DNA from 4 places in the Mesorhizobium sp. GW821-FHT04C10 genome. Region 4 is predicted to be linked to each of the others. Evidence: predicted binding sites of a transcription regulator. Region 4 holds the regulator's gene; each other region holds the start of a gene.
The links. Region 4 encodes PhoB, which activates phosphate uptake and scavenging genes when phosphate is short. Its sites were predicted from a motif close to TGTCATNNANCTGTCAT; they were not measured.
Positions count from the first base shown of each region.

Region 1 (5,103 bases), 5.3 Mb from region 4:
TTGCAGCAAAAGCCGTTGCAGCTTGGCGCGCACATCGTCGTCTATTCGGCGACCAAGCACATTGACGGCCAGGGCCGCTGCCTCGGCGGCGTGATCCTGTCGGACAAGAAGTGGATCGACGAGAACCTGCACGACTATTTCCGCCACACCGGCCCCAGCCTGTCGCCCTTCAATGCCTGGACGTTGCTGAAGGGCCTGGAGACGCTGCCGCTGCGCGTGCGCCAGCAGACCGAGAGCGCCGGCAGGATCGCCGATTTTCTCGCCGAACAGCCGCAGATTGCTCGTGTCATCTATCCCGGCCGCGCCGACCACCCGCAGGCCGATATCGTCAAGAAGCAGATGTCGGGCGGCTCGACGCTGATCTGCCTCGATGTCAAGGGCGGCAAGCAGGCAGCCTTCGCCCTGCAGAATGCACTCGACATCGTGCTGATCTCGAACAACCTTGGCGACGCCAAGAGCCTGATCACCCATCCGGCGACGACGACGCACAAGAATTTAAGCGACGAGGCCCGCGCCGAACTCGGCATCGGGCCTGGTACGCTGAGATTGTCCGCCGGCCTGGAAGACACCGACGACCTTCTGGAAGACATCGCACAGGCGTTGAAAGCCGCCAAATAGCAGGCCGTCCAGGCAGCGTCGCCTGCGGCGGATTCAGGCTCGCGACGGCGCCTCTTCAAGTTCGGCCGCCTTGGTGCCGATGGTCATCGCATTGCCGCGCCAGTCGACGGCGCCGCCGAGCCAGCCGCGTGCCCACATCGCCGGCAGGATCAGGTCACGCACCACGATCGCCGCGACCATGCGCGGCGACAGGTACCAGCCCTTGGACCAGGCCAGTGCACATTCAGGGAAATAGAAGGCCGCCAGCACGGCAACGGCCGTCAGCGGCAGGCTGAAGCCGGCGCTTGCCGCCGCAACCAGCGCAAGCACCAGCGGCACCACCGCGCCGGTCAGGATTTCAGGCGCGAAGAACAGCGGAAAGGTGACGCGGCGCAGGCGCGCCCAGCGGGCCTGGCGCGACCAGATCTCGCCAAGCGTGCGCCGGCCAAGCGGCTGTTCGAAGGGCGAAGCGACGAGATTGACGCGCAGGCCGAGCCCATTGACCAGCTTGGTCGCGGCGGCGTCCTCGGCGATTTCGGCGGCCAGCGCACGGATGCCGCCATTGGCATCCAGCATCGGCTTGTTCCAAAGCATGCTCTTGCCCTGGGCAAAGCCAAGGCCGAGCGCCTCCCCGGCATACTGCCAGCGGGCCTGCAGGGTGTTGAGGAAGGCGCATTCGACCTCGGCCCAGAAGCCATCCGGCCGCGAGCCGATAGGCGTCGAGCAGACAAGGCCCGTGTTTGGCCGCCACGCCGCCATCAGATGCTGGATGTAATCCCCGGGCATCAGCACGTTGGAATCAGCCAGGATGACCCATTTGTGCCGCGCGGCTTCCCAACCCTTGACGCAATTGTTGAGCTTGGGATTGGCGCTGACGCGATCGTCACCGATCAACAGCCGGGCCGGCAGCTTGGGGAAACGGGCAATGGCTTGTCTGATCAACCCGACGACCGGATCATCGGCATGGGCAACGCAGAAGATCAACTCGTAGCGCGGCCAGTCGAGCGAGAAGGCGCGCTCCAGCGTCTCGTGCGTGAACGGCTCGACGCCACGCGACGGCACGACAATCGACACCGGCTGCGATTTGCCGGCTGGCGGCGAGATCGTAGTGCGCCGCTTCAGCTGTGAGGCGGCCAGCGCGATGCTGGCAGCGTTTGAAAGGATAAGAGCAGTCGAAAGCGAGGCGGCTATGAGAGTGAGTTCCATCGAGATCTGGGCGCTCCAGAAGAGACGGGCCGCGGTGTGGCCGCTTTCAACAGTTCGACAGAGCGCCGAGTCGCTCGGTTCGCGCACACCACCATTGTCATGTGTCACTTAAATGACATTCTTTGCCGGCACCTGCCTTTCGAGGACGAGCGCGACAAGACGCGCACGTTGACCTCCTCGCCTGGAGGGCCGAAAGTTTCGTTTGTTTGAGCATGATCTTTGGACAGGCGGAAACCGTTTGGCCGGGAAAACCGGTCCACTTTTCGGGATCATGCTCGATATCGTTTTGGAGCCGCTTATGTACCGCGCAGTCACGCGCAACATCGAAGTGCAGGTCAGGCCGTTCTATCTCGAGGGCCGTTCGGATCCTTCCGAGAACCGCTATGTCTGGGGTTACCAGATAACGATCGACAATCAGTCGGACGAATTCGTGCAGCTTCTGTCGCGCTATTGGCACATCACCGACGGCGCCGGCCGGGTCGAGGAAGTGCGAGGCCCCGGCGTTGTCGGCGACCAGCCCGAACTCAATCCCGGCGACAGCTATCAATACACGTCGGGCTGCCCGCTCTCGACGCCGTCAGGGATCATGGTCGGGCGCTATACGATGCGCAACAAGCGCGGCGAGACATTCGACATCGCCATCCCGGCCTTTTCGCTGGATCTGCCGGGAACGAGACGGACGGTGAATTAGGGCAGTCGGGCGATTAGCGAAGTCCTCGGCGACAGCGTCTTTCTCCCCGTCACTACACGGGGAGAAATGCCCGGCAGGGCAATGAGGGGCGGCGCCGAACTGATGAGATTATCTTTCACGCACGTGGCGAGTCTACGTTTCACGCACGTGGCGAGTCTACGCGCGGCCACTTGCCAAAGTTAGCGCTGCCCCTCATCCGCCTGCCGTACCTTCTCCCCGATAGTGACGGGGAGAAGGAAGCTCCCTTTACTGCGCCGCGAATTCCGCCGGGTCGAAGTCATATTGCTTCGAGCAGAATTCGCAGGCGACGTGGATGCCGCCGTCCTCGGTCGAGTCCTTGATCTCCTGCGCGGAGAAGCCCTCGAGGATGCCGCGGATCTTGTCGCGCGAGCACGAGCACTGGTCGGCGACGGGGACGCCGCCGAAGACGCGCACGCCATGCTCATGGAACAGGCGATAGAGCAGCCGCTCGGCGCCGATCGTCGGATCGATCAGCTCTGTCGGTTCGATGGTGCCGAGCAGCGCCAGCAATTCCTGCCAGGAATTGTCGGCCGGATCGTGAATCTCCTCGCGCGGATCGCCATCGCCGCCGGGCAGGTCCGGAACGCGCATGCGCTCGGGGGACTGCGGCAGGAACTGCGCCAGGATGCCACCGGCACGCCACTGCTCGCGCGCGCCACCAGGGCCCGGCGTCAAAAGCTTGGCGACAGAGAGCCTGATATCCGTCGGAATCTGTTCCGACTGGCGGAAGTAGGTGCGCGCCGCGTCCTCCAGCGTCTCGCCGTCGAGTTGCACGATGCCCTGATAACGCTGCGTGTGGGCACCCTGGTCGATGGTCAGCGCCAGCACGCCGCTGCCGAGCAGCGTCTGCTGGGACGTCTCGCCCGCCGCGACGAGGGCCTCGAGCCTATCGGCATCGAAGCGCGCATAGGCGCGCAGCGCCGAAGGCGTCGTGAAATCCGCCACCAGCATGTCGACCGGCCCGTCGGTACGGGTCTGCAGGATGAACTTGCCCTCGAATTTGAGCGAGGTGCCGAGCAGCACCGTCAGCACGCAGGCTTCCGCCAGCAGGCGGGCGACCGGCTCGGGATAGTCGTGGCGGCTGAGGATGGCGTCGAGCATCGGCCCGAGCTGGACCGTGCGACCGCGCACGTCGAGCGGACCGACCTCGAAAGGCACGACATGGTCGTCGCCGGCATAGCCGAACTCGCCGAGTTTGGGGTGATGTTCAGTCACTTGATGCGTTTCCAACATGACAAAGCTCCAGGGCGCGGCCATGCCGCCCCCTGGGGTGCATGCGTCCAAACGCGCTTGATTTGCGTGATGCGGCGCAGATAGGCATCGCGCCCCCGCAGATCAAGCGCCCAGACACTTCATCTCAAGCACCAAGACACCAGGCGAGCACCGCCTTCTGGGCGTGGAGCCGGTTCTCGGCCTCGTCGAAGACCACCGAATGGGGTCCGTCGATGACCTCGTCGGTCACTTCCTCGCCGCGATGCGCCGGCAGGCAGTGCATGAACAGCGCGTCCTGCTTGGCATGCGCCATCAGCTTGGCATTGACCTGATAGGGAGAGAAGACGTTGTGGCCGCGGGCGCGATGCTCCTGGCCCATCGACACCCAGCAGTCGGTGACGACGCAATCGGCCTGGTCGACGGCTTCCTCGGGCGAGCGGGTGAAATGCAGCTTGCCGCCATGCGCCTTGGACCAGTCGACATGCTTCTGCGCCGGCTCGCTGCCTTCGGGAACGGCGACGTTGAGGTTGAAGCGGAACCGCGCAGACGCTTCGAGCAGCGAATGCAGCACATTGTTGCCGTCGCCGGTCCAGGCGATGGTCTTGCCGGCAACCGGACCGCGATGCTCCTCGAAGGTCATGATGTCGGCCATCAGCTGGCAGGGGTGGGTGTCGTCGGTCAGCCCGTTGATCACCGGCACGGTTGCGTTCTCGGTCAGTTCCAGCAACCGCTCATGCGAGGTGGTGCGGATCATGATCGCGTCGACATAGCGCGACAGCACCTTGGCGGTGTCGGCGATGGTTTCTGAGCGGCCGAGCTGCATTTCGGTACCGGTCAGCATGATGGTCTCGCCGCCAAGCTGGCGCATGCCTACGTCGAAGGAAACGCGTGTGCGGGTCGACGGCTTGTCGAAGATCATAGCCAGCACCTTGCCTTCGAGCGGCTTGGTCCGCTCGCCGGCCTTCAGGCGCGCCTTTCGCACCACCGCGTCGTCCAGCATGAAGCGCAGGTCGCCCTCGGAAACGGTGGAAAGATCGGTAAAATGGCGAACTGACATCAGCAATATTCCGGAATTACTTCGCGGCGGCCACGGCAATGGCGTCCGCCAGGCCCTTGGCACCAGCGCGGATGCGGTTGAGCGCTTCGTGGATCTCGGCGTCGGTGACGGTGAGCGGCGGCAGCAGGCGGATGACGTTGTCACCGGCCGGAACCGCCAGCAAATGCTGGTCGCGCAGCGCCATGTTCACCTTGGTGTTGGGCATGGCGCATTTGAGGCCAAGCATCAGGCCGGTGCCCCTGATGCCTTCGATGACATCGGGAAACTCGTCCGCGATCGCCGCCAGGCCTTGCTTCAGCAACAATGCCTTGCGCTGGAC
Region 1 covers NZ_JBWKTL010000001.1:6,972,173-6,977,275, forward strand. Annotated here, with positions in the region: gene AC07UC_RS33285 (O-succinylhomoserine sulfhydrylase) at 1-618, shown strand, start outside; gene AC07UC_RS33290 (ceramide glucosyltransferase) at 652-1,803, opposite strand; gene apaG (Co2+/Mg2+ efflux facilitator ApaG/CorD) at 2,102-2,494, shown strand; gene AC07UC_RS33300 (Hsp33 family molecular chaperone) at 2,741-3,772, opposite strand; gene argF (ornithine carbamoyltransferase) at 3,873-4,784, opposite strand; gene AC07UC_RS33310 (aspartate aminotransferase family protein) at 4,801-5,103, opposite strand, start outside.
Region 1: AC07UC_RS33290 (ceramide glucosyltransferase) is a predicted target of PhoB. The motif match lies at 1,905-1,921, and genes of this name have one in related genera.

Region 2 (5,103 bases), 360 kb from region 4:
GACCTTGCCATTGGCGAACCGGTCGTCATCAACCCCTATCTCTCCTGCGGCAAGTGCATCGCCTGCAGGCACGGCAAGCCGAATTGCTGTGTCAGGATCGAGGTGCTCGGCGTCCACCGCGACGGCGCCATGTGCGAACGCATTCTTGTCCCGGCGCAGAATCTCTATCCGGCCGATGGCCTGTCGCTGGCCGACGCCGCCGCCGTCGAATTCCTGGCCATCGGCGCGCATGCCGTGCGGCGCGCCCGCGCCGATCCCGGTGCCCGTACGCTGGTTATTGGCGCCGGCCCGATCGGGCTCGGTACCGCCATCTTCGCCCGCATCGCCGAGCTTGATGTGACCCTGCTCGACATGAGCAGCGAAAGGCTCGCCTTCGCCGCAACCGAACTCGGCTTCAAGACCCTCGATGGCTCGCGTAGCGCGGTGCCCGATCTGGTCAGGGAAGCGACATCAGGCGAAGGCTTCGACGTGGTCTTCGACGCCACCGGCAACACCCAATCGGTGCAGTCGGCCTTCGCCCATGTCGCCCACGGCGGGACGCTGGTGCTGGTCAGCGTCGTCAAGGACGACATCGTCTTTTCCGACCCTGAATTCCACAAGCGTGAAATGACGCTGATCGGCAGCCGCAACGCCTTGCGCGCCGACTTCGACCATGTCGCTGCCTCGATCCGCAACGGTGCCGTGCCATTGGCCAAGCTCGTCACCCACCGCACCACGCTCGACGGCACGCCGCGCGATCTGGCCCGCTGGGCGCATGAGAAATCCGGCCTGATCAAGGCTGTGATCGAGGTGGTGTCCTAATACGGCAAGCGGTGAACCGGCCCGAATTGAGGACGCGCAGCGCAGTCGACCCCCACTCCGTCTCGGCTTCGCTGAGCCACCTCTCCCCCGATCGACCGGGTAGAGGAAGGGCACTAACCTATTGCAGCCACCGCTCCTCCAGAGATGCTCCCTTCCTTTCCCTCCGGAGGGGAGAAAGGTGGCGCTGCGAAGCAGCGACGGATTGGCGGAAGCCGATCCTCGAACGAGCAGCCGCCGACAGTTAGGCACGACCGGGCTGGTCACGGTCTCGTAAGAGGCCGGCATTCCCTACAGCGCCGACAGCTTCAACTCCACCCTCTCGGCCGGAAACCGCGATTCTGAAAACTGGATAGGCTGGCCGTCCGGCGTGACGTTGACGGCCACCGTGACCAGCACGATAGCGCCCGGCTGCAGGTCCAGGTCGGCAAGATCGGCGGCATCGGCATGGCGCGCCGACAGCACGGTCGATTGCCGGAGATAATCGTCTATCCCGAAACGAGCCAGCGACGCCGTGACAGACCCGGTCTCGGCCATCGCCTTGTCGATGCCGGCAAAGCGCCTGGCATCGAACCATCCAGCAGCGCGCGACACAGGCCGCCCATCGGCCTCGCCGCGTGTCTCGAGCCTAATCACCTCGGCCCCCCTGGCCAACCCAAGGCCCTCGGCGACACGCTGGCTTGCCGGCTCGACCGATGAGGCAAGCAGCACGATATGCCGTTCCGATGTCTGCCCTTGCAAGCCTGTTGAAAAGCGCGTGCGCGCGCCGATCGGATAGGACAGCCGTTTGCGCGACAAGACGAAGGTGCCGCGCCCCTGCTCGGCCCGCAGCACCCCTTCCTGCACGAGCGCCGATATGGCGCTGCGCACCGTGTGACGGTTGACACCATAGCGCTCGGCGAGCGCCACCTCCGGGGGCAGCGCGGCATTCTCGGCGAAATCCCCGGTGGCGATGGCCTGCAGGATCCTGTCGGCGATCTGGCGCCACAGCGAGACGCCGCTGCGCCGTTCGATACTGTCGGCTTCCTGTCGTCCGGTCATGAATTTGCCCCCGCCTTCCATCGCCTGTCATCCACGCGTCATGGACTCGCGCTAGGTAATATGTATAATTTGTATAGTTGTCTATATCAATAGACAAATTTGGCAAAGAGGAATGCTGCTGATGCGAGGACAGGAAGCCCGCGACCAGGCCGAACGCAAGGCCGCCATGGCGACTTTGGCGCAATCGAGCGGCGACGACATCGTCCGGCTCTGGAACGAGGCTGGCCTGCCTTCGCAAGCCGAACTGCTGCGTGGTCCCGAGACCGGGCTGGTGACGCTGCGCGGTCGTATCGGCGGCGGCGGCGCACCATTCAATGTCGGCGAGGCGACCGTCACCCGCGCCACCGTCCGGTTGCCGTCCGGTCAGGTCGGCCATTGCTACGCGCTTGGTCGCGACAAGCAGAAGGCAAAGCTGGCGGCAATAGCCGACGCGCTGTGGCAGGACCCTGCCAGCCGCGCCGAAGTCGAGACCAGGCTGATCGCGCCTCTGAGGTCGGCGCTTACCGCCGCGAACGAAAAACGCCGCGCCGAGACGGCGGCAACGAAGGTGGATTTCTTCACCATGGTTCGCGGAGAAGACTGATGGATATCGCAGCACAATCGATCGAGGGCGGCTTCGCCGATCCGGTCTTCAATGCCCAGACCGTGTTCCGCGCAATCATGGACGCGATGGCGCGGCCAGGCATGGTGCAGCCTTTGCCTGCCCTGGCCCGTCCGCCGGCACCGCTCTCGGCAACGTCAGGCGCGGTGGCACTGGCGCTGTGCGACAACGACACGCCGCTCTGGCTCGACCCGGCCCTGCACACCTCCTCCGCGATCGGCTCCTGGCTTGGTTTCCACACCGGCGCGCCGCTGGCCAACACGCCGGCCGACGCGCATTTCGCGTTTGTCGCAACACCGGCCGAGATGATGGCGCTCGACGGTTTTGCGCAAGGCACGCAGGATTATCCCGACAGATCGACCACGCTGATCCTCCAGGTCAGCGACCTCGTGTCAGGTGCGCCGCTCTTGCTTGAAGGCCCCGGCATCGAAACCAGCGCCGTGATCGCGCCGGCGCAGATGCCGCGTCATTTCATCGAGCAGTGGAAACAGAACAACAAGCGCTTTCCGCGCGGTGTCGACGTCATCCTCGCCACATCGCAAGGCATAGCCTGCCTTCCGCGCACGACACGTATCAAGACGATGGAGGCGTAAGATGTATGTCGCGGTAAAAGGCGGCGAGGCCGCAATCGCCAATGCCCACAGCCTCCTCGCCGACCGCCGGCGCGGCGACCGTTCGGTGCCCGCGCTGCGTCTAGACCAGATCGTCGAGCAGCTGTCGCTCGGCGTCGATCGGGTGATGAGCGAAGGCTCGCTCTATGACCGTGAACTGGCGGCACTTGCCATCGTCCAGGCGCGCGGCGACATGATCGAGGCGATCTTCCTGGTGCGCGCCTATCGCACCACGCTGCCGCGCTTCGGCTATTCCAGACCGATCGACACCGGCGCCATGCGGGTCGAACGGCGCGTGTCGGCAACCTACAAGGACCTGCCCGGCGGCCAGCTTCTCGGCCCGACCTTCGACTACACCCACCGGCTGCTCGATCCCGAGCTTGCCGCCGGCGCCGATGTCGCCGAGCCCCTGCGGCGCGAGACGGAAGCGCAGGCCATGCCGCGCGTCTCGGCGATCCTCGCCCGCGAAGGCCTGATCGAACCGGATGGCGAGATGCCGCAGGATCATGCCCCTGGCGACATCACCCGCGAGCCGCTGGAATTCCCGATGGCGCGCGACATCCGCCTGCAGGCCCTGTCGCGCGGTGACGAAGGTTTCCTGCTGGCGCTCGGCTATTCCACCCAGCGCGGCTACGCCCGCAACCATCCCTTCGTCGGCGAAATCCGCATCGGCGAGGTCGAGCTGGAACTCGACATTCCGGAACTGCCTTTCGCCGCCCCGCTCGGCACGGTGCGGGTCACCGAATGCCAGATGGTCAATCAGTTCAAGGGATCGGCCAAGGCACCGCCGCAATTCACCCGCGGCTACGGCCTCGTCTTCGGCCAGAGCGAGCGCAAGGCGATGGCCATGGCGCTCTGCGACCGGGCTCTGCGCGCCTCCGAACTCGGCGAGGACATAGTCGCCGCCGCCCAGGACGAGGAGTTCGTCATCTCGCATTCCGACAACGTCCAGGCGACCGGCTTCGTCGAGCATCTGAAGCTGCCGCATTATGTCGACTTCCAGGCCGAACTCGACCTCGTGCGCCGCATGCGCGCTGAGTATGAGGCCCGGGAGAACCCCGCCAAGGCTGAAGAAAAGCGGGAGGCAGCGGAATGATCGAAGGCCTGTCCCACATGACCTTCATCGTCAGGGATCTCGACCGGATGACCGAGATCCTGACCGGAGTTTTCGAAGCGCGCGAAGTCTATGCCAGCGATGCCGAACAGTTCTCGCTGTCGCGCGAAAAATTCTTCCTGATCGGCGACATCTGGATCGCCATCATGGAAGGCGAGGCGCTGCCGGAGCGCAGCTACAACCACATCGCCTTCAAGATCGATGACACCGATTTCGACCACTACGCCGAGCGTGTCGCCAAGCTCGGCCTCGACATGCGTCCGCCGCGTCCGCGCGTCGAGGGTGAAGGCCGCTCGATCTATTTCTACGACGACGACAATCACATGTTCGAACTGCACACCGGCACGCTTGCGGACCGCCTGGAGCGCTATGCCAAGGGATTGGAGGCAGCATCATGACCGACATCGCCACCTACAACTTTGCCTATCTCGACGAGCAGACCAAGCGGATGATCCGCCGGGCGATCCTCAAGGGCATCGCCATCCCCGGCTATCAGGTGCCGTTCGCTTCGCGCGAAATGCCGATGCCCTATGGCTGGGGCACCGGCGGCGTCCAGGTCACTGCCTCGATCATCGGCCCAGATGATGTGCTGAAGGTCATCGACCAGGGTGCCGACGACACCACCAACGCGGTCTCGATCCGCGCCTTCTTCAAGAAGGTCGCCAATGTCGCGGTGACCACCGATACCGCCAGCGCCACCATCATCCAGACCCGCCACCGCATCCCCGAGCATCCGCTGACCGCGGGCCAGGTGCTGGTCTACCAGGTGCCGATCCCCGAGCCGCTGCGCTTCCTCGAACCGCGCGAAACGGAAACGCGGAAAATGCATGCGCTGGAGGAATACGGCCTCATGCATGTGAAGCTTTACGAGGACATCGCCAAGCACGGCCGCATCGCCACCACCTATGCCTATCCGGTGAAGGTCGAAGGCCGCTATG
Region 2 covers NZ_JBWKTL010000001.1:2,034,357-2,039,459, reverse strand. Annotated here, with positions in the region: gene AC07UC_RS09885 (zinc-binding alcohol dehydrogenase family protein) at 1-801, shown strand, start outside; gene phnF (phosphonate metabolism transcriptional regulator PhnF) at 1,090-1,839, opposite strand; gene phnG (phosphonate C-P lyase system protein PhnG) at 1,961-2,422, shown strand; gene phnH (phosphonate C-P lyase system protein PhnH) at 2,422-3,033, shown strand; gene AC07UC_RS09865 (carbon-phosphorus lyase complex subunit) at 3,035-4,147, shown strand; gene fosX (FosX/FosE/FosI family fosfomycin resistance hydrolase) at 4,144-4,563, shown strand; gene AC07UC_RS09855 (alpha-D-ribose 1-methylphosphonate 5-phosphate C-P-lyase PhnJ) at 4,560-5,103, shown strand, end outside.
Region 2: phnF (phosphonate metabolism transcriptional regulator PhnF) is a predicted target of PhoB. The motif match lies at 1,865-1,881, and genes of this name have one in related genera.

Region 3 (5,103 bases), 1.1 Mb from region 4:
ATTCTAAGCGATCTCGCCGAGGTCGGCGGCATTGAGCTTGCTGTGTCACGTGCAGAGGCTTGCGCTCGTTTCGAGTTGCCGGCAGACCGCATCGGCGACATCGTCGCCATTTCTTCCAGGCATAAGGTCATCGGAACTAGCCCCGACCGCCATGATCTCAGCGGTCTGTCGGGTCCGCTGCGGTCCCATGGCGGTCTCACGGAGCAAACTGTCCCGATGATTCTGAACAGGAAGACCGAGATGCAAGCGGGGCATTCGCTGCGCAACTTCGACATCTTCGACTTGGCACTGAACCGCGTCAACTGAGAAATGGCCATGGATGGTATGAACCAGCCGACTTCCCCGGCTTTCCGTCGAGAAACCATGCGCGTTGCCGGTCGCGCCGTCACCACCGACGAGACGATTGATGTCGTCAATCCCTACACCAACAAGGTCGTCGGCACCGTCCCGTCGGCACGTCCGGAACACGTCAGGGAGGCCTTCGAAAAGGCGCGATCCTTCAAGTCCAAGCTGACCCGCTACGAACGCCAGCAGATACTGTTCAGGACTGCCGAACTCCTGACGGCGCGGGCCAACGAGATCGCCGGCATCATAACGGCGGAGTCCGGCCTCAGTTGGAAGGATTCCACATATGAGGTCAGTAGGGCCTACGACGTCTACTCATTCGCCGCCCAGCTTGCCGTGCGCGACGATGGCGAGATTTTTTCCTGTGACATCAGCCCCAACGGAAAGGCGCGCAAGATCTATACCGCGCGGACCCCTCTGCTCGGCGTGATCTCAGCCATCACGCCGTTCAATCATCCGCTCAACATGGTATCTCATAAGATTGCGCCGGCAATTGCAACTAACAACCGGGTGGTGCTGAAGCCCACGGAGTTGACACCTCTCACCGCGCTGGCTCTGGCGGACATCCTCTATGAAGCCGGCCTGCCTCCCGAAATGCTGTCGGTCGTCACCGGAAATCCAGCCCGGATGGGAGATGCCATGATCACCGATCCGGACGCCGACCTAGTCACCTTCACCGGCTCGGTTCGCGTCGGCAAATATATTGCTCGGACCGCTGGATACAAGCGCGTCATCCTTGAACTTGGCGGCAATGATCCTCTGATTGTCATGGAGGACGCCGATCTCGATCGCGCGGCGGAACTGGCGGTTACCGGTGCGACCAGGAACTCCGGACAGCGATGCACCGCGGTCAAGCGGATTCTCGTGGTCAATACAGTGGCGGATCATTTCGCCGAGAAAGTGGTTGCAAAGGCGAAGACCCTGCGGTGCGGCGACCCAATGGCCCCGGAGACCGACGTCGGAACCGTTATCAATGAGCGGTCCGCGCAGTTGTTTGAGCGACGCGTCAGCGAGGCCGTTGAGTTGGGTGCGGTTGTTTTGCACGGCGCAGGCAGGCAGGGCGCACTCTTCCCCCCAACCGTGGTCGATCATGTTCCCTACGATTGCGAACTCGTGCACGAAGAGACCTTTGGACCTGTCATCCCGATCATCCGCTGTCCCAACGACATAGGCGAAGTGATCCGGATATCGAACTCTACCGCCTACGGGTTGTCTTCGGGGATATGCACGAATCGCCTCGACTACGCGGCGCGCTTTATTAGCGAACTCGAGGTCGGAACGGTGAATGTGGACGAGGTTCCGGGCTATCGGCTGGAGATTTCTCCCTTCGGCGGCATCAAGGATTCGGGCCTTGGTTACAAGGAGGGCGTCCAGGAAGCGATGGCCGCCTATACGAACAAGAAGACTTACTCCACTCCATGGCAATGAGGCCTGCCTATGATTGATCTACGCAGCGACATCCTAGGCGGCTGGTCTCCCGATGTGTTGAGCGCGATGGTCGACGCTGCTTCCGATCCCCGCGGTTTCGCCCATGGTGAGGATGTCAACCAACGAGCTCTCGAAGAAGATCTGGCACAGCTTTTTGGGTTTGAGGACGCGCTCTTCGTACCCACGGGCACGATGGCCAATCAGATCGCCGTTCGCATCTGGTGTTCTGCCGGGCAGGTCATCATTGCCGACAAGGAGGCCCATGTCGCGATCAACGAGTCCGCGTCGACGGCCGGCCTGAGCGGGGCGGTCGTTCGCGGCGTCGAGGGCGTGGATGGCCATCTTTCCGAGGAATTGGTTCGTGCGGCACTGGGCAGCACGCCAAGATCATCGATAGACCGACAGGTCGCGCTGGTGTGGCTTGAGAACACACACAATCATGCCGGCGGCACGGTTTCGCCGGCAGGTTGGGTTCAGCAAGTTGGGACGCTTTGTGAGAGCGCCGGCGTTCCGGTTCATATGGATGGCGCCAGAATTTGGAACGCTGCAGTCGCAACTCAAGCCGCACCGTCCTCGCTCGTCTTCGGCGCTTCCAGCCTTTCAGTGAACCTGAACAAGGCAGTCGGCGCCCCGACAGGAGCCGTGATACTCGGGAAAAAGGACTTCATTGAAGAAGCCGCTCGGGTGCGGAAGATGTTTGGCGGCTGGTGGCGGCCCGTGGGGATGTTCGCCGCCGGAGCGCGCGCCGCAGTCCGGAACTTTCGGCACAGACTCGAGGCCGATCATTTGCGTGCCGCGCGGCTGGCGGAGTTGCTCGCCGACCAGCTTCCCTCCACAATTGCGGTGAACCGTCCCCAGACGAACATCGTCATGATGGCCGGTCCCGCGGAAGCATGGGCGAACACTGTCCTAAAAGCGCTCCGGGCAAAAGACGTCAACGCCTCGCCCTATGGAAAAGGCAGGATACGTTTTGTCACACATGCTGCGATCGGCGATGCCGATATAACAAGTGCCGTTGCCTCGATCTGCGATACTGTACGGGAGTGCGGTTCTTGAGCGCGCTCCTTGAGGGTATCCGCTCAGATATCGAGCACGAGTTCGATGCGGTCGCTGCAATAGGCGGCGAACGCGTGAACGAGTGGAATACCTTCGGGGTCCACGAGCGTTATGATTGTTTCGACCAAAGGCACGCTTCGGCCGATCCGCAGATGATGAGCCTCATTGGAATCGGGAAGCCTTGCCCGAATGCGGACATTTTGCCGGCGGAAATCGTTGAAGCCGGCTTTCCCGAGAATGTTGCTGAAAATAACTTGGTCGGACGCTTCACTACCGAGTTCCTGGAAAATCCGTTGAATGCCCGGCATCCGCGAGACGGGAAAGAAGTGCTTTCCGAGATACACTGGCACCGTGTCGGCCTCACCGATCAAAGTCGCCAGGAGCAATTCGGACCCCGTTTCAATCTTCAGCGCCCTGCTGAGATCAGGCGGGGCCGGCAGGCGTGTAACAGAGAGGACTTTCCGCGAAGGGGCGTGATTGCTTTCGAGCAGGTTCTGTTCGAACCACGTCCTGGCGCCGAGGCGAAAGCCGATGGGTTGTTCGGTTACGAACGTACCTCTGCCCCTTTCAACCCGAACGATGCCCTCGGACTGAAGATGGGAAATTGCCTTCAGGACCGTATGCTGGTGGACACCAAAGCGTGCCGCAAGCGAGGTGCTCGCAGGCAGCCTCTCGCCGACAGCGAAGCCACCTTTGCCGATTTCCTCTGCGATCGTGCTGCTAACCTGTCGCCAGAGATCCAATCCGTCGCGGTTCAGAGTTTCCTCCCGAATCAGAATTGCGAGGCGCCTTCGTAGGCAAGAAACTTGCTAACCGGACTCTACCGTCATACGCAAGTCATATGTTATAGAGTAATAGAGTTATATAACAATCGACTCTTGACGCTCCTCAGCGGACGGCGTGACGATGACGGAAGCGGCCAGGACCGACTAAAAAGAAACAATGGGGAACCCAGATGGCTACAGTCACAGCGGAAGAAATCACAAAGTCGTTCGGAAATCTCTCCGTCCTGAACAGGATCTCGCTCGATATCAGGGACGGTGAGTTTCTCACATTGGTGGGGCCGTCGGGCTGCGGGAAATCGACCTTGCTCCGGATCATCGCTGGCCTCGAGCGCCAGACCTCCGGTTCGATCTCAATCGCCGGGAATGTGGTCGATTCCGTGCGGCCGAAGTTGCGCAATGTCGCGATGGTTTTTCAATCTTACGCTCTTTACCCGTACATGACCGTCGAGGAAAACATCGCGTTGCCGCTGGTGATGCGTCGCCTGACGCCAATGCAGCGCCTGCCAATCGTGGGCAGATGGATGCCTGGTTCTCGCGCGACCCGATCTGCCATCGCTGCTGACGTAAGATCGGTCGCCCAGACACTTGGCCTGGAGCCTATGCTGCGGCGCAAGCCCTCGCAGATGTCTGGTGGTCAGCGCCAACGCGTCGCGCTGGGACGAGCGATGGTGAGGCAGCCCGACGTGTTTCTCATGGACGAGCCGCTGTCCAATCTCGACGCCAAGCTTCGGGTACAGATGCGCGAGGAGATCACCAATCTCCATCGCAAGCTCGGCACAACTTTCATTTATGTGACGCACGACCAGGCGGAGGCCATGACGATGTCGGACCGCGTCGCGGTGATGAGGTCGGGCGACATCCTCCAACTCGCGCGCCCGCAGGAGGTCTACAATGATCCCGACAACCTGGAGGTCGCCAAGTTCATCGGCAGCCCGCAGATCAATGCCATTCCGGCGATTGTCGCGGGTAGGGCTGAGATAGAGGTGCTTGACACGAAGGTCGTCGGTTCCTGGCAGCTCCCTCTGCCTGACGGGGCGGCTGTGACCGTCGCGGTGAGGCCGGAGGCGCTGAAGATACTTCCGGAGAATGAGGACGGGCTGCTCGCCAGGGTGAGTTACGTCGAGAGCCTCGGATCCGACGCTTTCGTGCATGCGACACTGGTCGACCGCGTGACCACAGTCATCGCGCGCGCCGCGCCGGCGCAAGTCGCTAGGCTTTCGAACGGCTCGATGGTCCGCCTCGGCTTTCCGCGCGAGGACATGCTGATCTTCGATGCGGACGGCAATCGGGTACGACCACGATGGACGGCAAGCATCCTGAAACAGGTGACAGGCTGATGGCTACCATCGTCAATAATCAAGCCGCCGCAGTCAAGCGTTTCACCGTGGTGGAGACATTTGGATCGATGTCGGGCTACGCCCTCGTGGCTCCCGCCTTCGTGCTCCTGATCGTCCTGCTCATTGCACCATCGCTCGCAGTCTTTGTCCTC
Region 3 covers NZ_JBWKTL010000001.1:2,797,747-2,802,849, forward strand. Annotated here, with positions in the region: gene phnA (phosphonoacetate hydrolase) at 1-306, shown strand, start outside; gene phnY (phosphonoacetaldehyde dehydrogenase) at 316-1,773, shown strand; gene AC07UC_RS13565 (threonine aldolase family protein) at 1,783-2,829, shown strand; gene phnF (phosphonate metabolism transcriptional regulator PhnF) at 2,853-3,572, opposite strand; gene AC07UC_RS13575 (ABC transporter ATP-binding protein) at 3,785-4,951, shown strand; gene AC07UC_RS13580 (carbohydrate ABC transporter permease) at 4,951-5,103, shown strand, end outside.
Region 3: phnF (phosphonate metabolism transcriptional regulator PhnF) is a predicted target of PhoB. The motif match lies at 3,654-3,670, and genes of this name have one in related genera.

Region 4 (5,103 bases):
GTCGCCGGCGGCCTCGATCGCCTTCTTCATGGCGGCCTCGTCGGTCTTCCAGCGCTCTTCCTGGAAGTTCGACCACGAAACACCGATGACCTTGTCCTTCGCCTGCGCGACCGACGCAAGCGTCAGCGACATGGCGACACCCGCCAGGATGGCGGCCGTGAATCTCTTCATGATATCCTCCCTGCGCCGCGTATGGCGCGACCAAACTGACCCGAAGGCCGGCACAGAGGCTCTATTTTTTCGAGCCTCAAAAAAAATACTGATCCATCGTCGGAACGCTGTCAACATCGATTCTGATGGATCTTGAGGTGTCGTGGACTTTTTTTCGAGCCTCGCAATAAATAAATGACAGCACCAGCCGCTTCTGCCAGTATTTGCCCCAGTCACCGGCAGTGTTCGAGGGGCAGGAAGAACCACGGCGACGGGGAGGATGTGGGAAAGTATGTCGGTCGGAATCCGCCACGACGATCTGCGCCGGCGCAACCGCGCCATGGTGATTGCGGCCGTGCGCCGGGCCGGCCAACCGTCGCGCACCGAGATCGCCGCGACCACCGGCCTCAGCCATTCAACCATATCGGCGATCTCTTCCGACCTGATCGGCGAAGGCATCCTGGTCGAGGGCAAGCCGAGCGAGGCCGGTGCGCTCAAACGCGGCAGGCCACAGGTCGGCCTCGGCCTCAACCCGGAGGCCGCGGCCATCATGACTGTGGTGCTGTCGCTGAATTTCCTGTCCGTCGCCGTCATCGACTATGCCGGCCAGGTGATATCGGAGGAACAGCGCCGGCTGGACACGCTGACCATGTCGCGCGAGGCGCTGATCGGTGAATGCGTCGCCATTGTACGGCGGCGCCTCGAGGATCCCGATATCGACGTACGCAGCGTCGCCCGCATCGCGCTGGCGATCCAGGGCATCACCGACACCAAGGCCAGGGCCATGCTGTGGTCGCCGATCACGCCGCAGACCGACATCGCCTTCGCCGACATACTGGAAGCCGAGTTCGGCATCCCGGCCACCATGGAGAACGACTGCAACATGATGGCGGTGGCGCTGCGCTGGCGCGACCCCGAACGCTACCGCGACGACTTCATCGCCATCCTTTTGTCGCACGGCATCGGCATGGGCCTTGTGCTGAAGGGCGAGCTGTTCACCGGCACCCATTCGTCGGGCGGCGAGTTCGGCCACATGATCCATCGGCCAGGCGGCGCGCTCTGCCGCTGCGGGCGGCGCGGCTGCGTCGAGGCCTATGCCGGCAACTACGCCATCTGGCGCAATGCCAGGCAGCTTGGCGAGGACACCGAACCGGTCGCCGACGTCAGCGACGCGCAGATGCGGGCATTGGCGACGACGGCGCGGGAACGAGCCGGGCCCGAGCGCGAAGCCTATCGCAAGGCCGGAGAAGCACTGGGTTATGGCCTCGGCAGCCTGTTTGCGCTGATCGATCCCGCCCCCGTGGCCATGGTCGGCGTCAGCGCCGCCGCCTTCGACCTGATCGAGCCGGCATTGCGCGAGGCGATCGCCCAGACCGCCGGCGGCCAGCACTCGAAATCGATTTCGTTCGACACCGAACCGAACGAGTTGCCCCTGATCCGCGAGGGCTGCGCCATGCGCGCACTGACCTTCGTCGATCAGGAGATCTTCGCGCCGGGCGTGCAGGCAAGAGGCAGTGCCGGGAAGAGCGTTGCCTGAGCTGGCATTCGTCGTTGATGCCGTAGACCCTCGCTTACTTGGAGATTGGCCGTCGTCATCCGTGGGCGGAGCAGGAGCGAAGCTCCGTCGCGGAGACCCTGGGATCCATTCCGTGACCTATGCCACGCAGTGCAGCGGAGCAGAACTTGCGCCGTGGCAACGCTTTGAGGTCGCGGCATGGATCCTTGGGCTGCAGAGCAGCTCCAGGGGTCCGCGCCGCGTCGCTGCGCTCCTTGCTTCGCCCAAAGATGACGAGGCCATGAGCGTCTCAGCCAATTGTCAATGCGTGTGACCCGGGAGTGGACACATTCAACCTATCAACGCTTCCGCCTCAAGGCTCTAATCTTCCCTGATCGCGTAGCCTGCCCCACGGATGGTGCGGATGACGTCGGGCATGCGGCCATTGTTGACCGCCTTGCGCAGGCGGCCGACATGCACGTCCACGGTGCGCTCGTCGATATAGATCGTCTCACCCCAGACATTGTCGAGCAGTTGGCTGCGCGAGAAGACGCGGCCGGGATGGCGCATCATGAATTCCAGAAGGCGGAATTCGGTCGGCCCGAGCCGGATCTCGCTCTTCTTGCGGTAGACTCGGTGCGATTCACGGTCGAGCACGATGTCGCCGACCTTGAGCACGCTGGACAGCACTTCCGGCTTGGCGCGGCGCAGCAGCGCCTTGACGCGGGCCATGAATTCCGGCGTCGAGAACGGCTTGACCAGATAGTCGTCGGCACCGGTCGAAAGGCCGCGCACGCGGTCGCTTTCTTCACCCCGCGCGGTCAGCATGATGATCGGCAGCCGTTCGGTCTCGGGGCGCATTCTTAGCCGGCGACAGAGTTCGATGCCGGACACCGCCGGCACCATCCAGTCGAGCACCAGGAGATCGGGCACGTTTTCCTGCAGCCGGATTTCGGCTTCATCGCCGCGGGTTACCACCTCGACCTGATAACCTTCCGATTCCAGATTGTAGCGGAGGAGCACGCCGAGCGGCTCCTCGTCCTCCACCACCATGATGCGTGGTGCGATCATTGACTGGTCACCTCTAAAGCAATCCCAGGAAAAAATGTGTAGCGGTTTTCCATCCTGAATTGCGTGAAACAAAGAGATAGAGCGGGTCGGCGTTTCCGCGAAACGATGAACCGCTCCAACGCTCAAGCCGCCGGCGCCGACATCGCCGTCTCGTCCTGTTTGGGGCGGTTGGCGGGCAGTTGCGTGCCGGTCAGGACATAGTACGCGTTCTCGGCGATGTTGGTCACATGGTCGCCGATGCGTTCGAGATTCTTGGCGCAGAACAACAGATGCGTGCAAGCGGTGATGTTGCGCGGATCCTCCATCATGTAGGTCAGCAGTTCGCGGAACACCGAGGTGTACTTGACGTCGATGCGTTCGTCGTCGGCGCGCAGCTTCGCAAGCGCGGCGGCGTCGCGCGCCGCATACTCCTCGATCACGCCCTGCACCTGGATCAGCACCAGCTGCGCCATGGCGTCGATGGAATGCGACAGGTCGCGCGGCGTTGCGTTGAGACCGACGGTGCCGACGCGCTTGGCGATGTTCTTGGCAAGGTCGCCAATGCGTTCGAGGTCACCGGCCATGCGGATCGACCCGACGACATGGCGCAGATCGTCGGCCATCGGCTGGCGCTTGGCGATCAGCGTGATGGCGCGATCGTCGAGTTCGCGCTGGCGCGCATCCATGATGGCGTCGTCGGAGACTACGCGCTGTGCCAGCGCGTTGTCGGAATTCAGCAGCGCCTTGGTGGCGCCGCCGACCATCGAACCGGCGAGATCGCCCATGTCGCTGATCAGCCTGCTGATCTGTCCGAGATCCTCGTCGAAGGCTGCGACTGTATGTTCGGCCATGATCCTGGTCCTCGTATGCGTGCGATCAGCCGAAGCGGCCGGTGATGTAGTCTTGCGTGCGCTTCTCGCGAGGCGACGTGAAGATCTTCTCGGTGCGGTCGAATTCGACCAGTTCGCCAAGATACATGAAGGCGGTCTGCTTCGAGACGCGCGCCGCCTGCTGCATGTTGTGGGTGACGATGACGATCGTGTAGTCGGCCTGCAGCTCGTCGATCAGTTCCTCGATCTTGGCGGTCGACAGCGGATCAAGCGCGGAGGCCGGCTCGTCGAGCAGGATGACCTCCGGCTTCACCGCCACCGTGCGGGCGATGCACAGCCGCTGCTGCTGGCCGCCCGACAGGCTGAGGCCGCTGGCATTGAGCTTGTCCTTGACCTCGGTCCACAAAGCGGCGCGCTTCAGCGCCTGCTCGACACGACCGTCCATCTCGGCCTTGCTGATCTTCTCATAGAGCCTGACGCCGAAGGCGATGTTCTCGTAGATCGACATCGGGAACGGCGTCGGCTTCTGGAACACCATGCCGATCTTGGTGCGCAAAAGGTTGAGGTCCTGCGAGCGGTCGAGAACGTTCTGGCCGTCGAGCAGCACCTGGCCCTCGGCGGTCTGCTTGGGGTAGAGCTCGTAGATGCGGTTGAAGACGCGCAGCAGCGTCGACTTTCCGCAACCGGAAGGGCCGATGAAGGCGGTGACGCTGCGCTCGGGCAGCGATAGCGTGATATCCTTCAGCGCCTTCGATTGGCCGTAGTAGAAGTTGAGGTTCTTGACCTCGATCTTGGCCTTGGCCGCCGCCTCGGCGGCGATCGTCATGTCTGGAGACAACATCTGGCTCATTTGTCCTCTCTGCGTCCGGTCAGGCTGCGCGCAAAGATGCTGAGCGCGAGAACCGTCAATGTGATTATGAGTGCGCCGGTCCAGGCCAGCTGCTGCCATTCCTCGTAGGGACTGAGAGCGAACTGGAAGATGGTGACAGGCAGGCTGGCCATCGGCGCGTTGAGATTGCTGGACCAGAACTGGTTGTTCAGCGCCGTGAAAAGAAGGGGTGCGGTCTCGCCGGAGATGCGGGCGATGGCCAGCAATATGCCGGTGACGATGCCGGAAAGCGCCGCGCGATAGGCAACCGAACGGATGACCACCCAGCGCGGCGCGCCGATCGCGGTGCCGGCTTCGCGCAACGCGTTCGGCACCAGATTGAGCATGTCTTCGGTGGTGCGCACGACGACCGGGATGACCAGGATGGCCAGCGCGACGGCCCCCGCGATCGCCGAGAAATGCCCCATCGGTCGCACCATCAGCTCATAGACGAACAGACCGATGATGATCGATGGCGCCGACAGAAGGATGTCGTTGATGAAGCGCACCACGGTGGTGAGCTTCGAGAAGCGTCCATACTCAGCCATGTAGGTGCCTGCCAGCACGCCGATCGGCGTACCGACGATGATGCCGATGATGGTCATCACGATGCTGCCGTAGATGGCGTTGAGCAGGCCGCCGGCGTCACCGGGCGGCGGAGTCATTTCCGTGAAGACCGACAGCGAGACCCCCGACAGGCCCTTGTAGAG
Region 4 covers NZ_JBWKTL010000001.1:1,673,254-1,678,356, reverse strand. Annotated here, with positions in the region: gene xylF (D-xylose ABC transporter substrate-binding protein) at 1-171, opposite strand, end outside; gene AC07UC_RS08165 (ROK family protein) at 443-1,687, shown strand; gene phoB (phosphate regulon transcriptional regulator PhoB) at 2,027-2,716, opposite strand; gene phoU (phosphate signaling complex protein PhoU) at 2,839-3,546, opposite strand; gene pstB (phosphate ABC transporter ATP-binding protein PstB) at 3,572-4,375, opposite strand; gene pstA (phosphate ABC transporter permease PstA) at 4,372-5,103, opposite strand, start outside.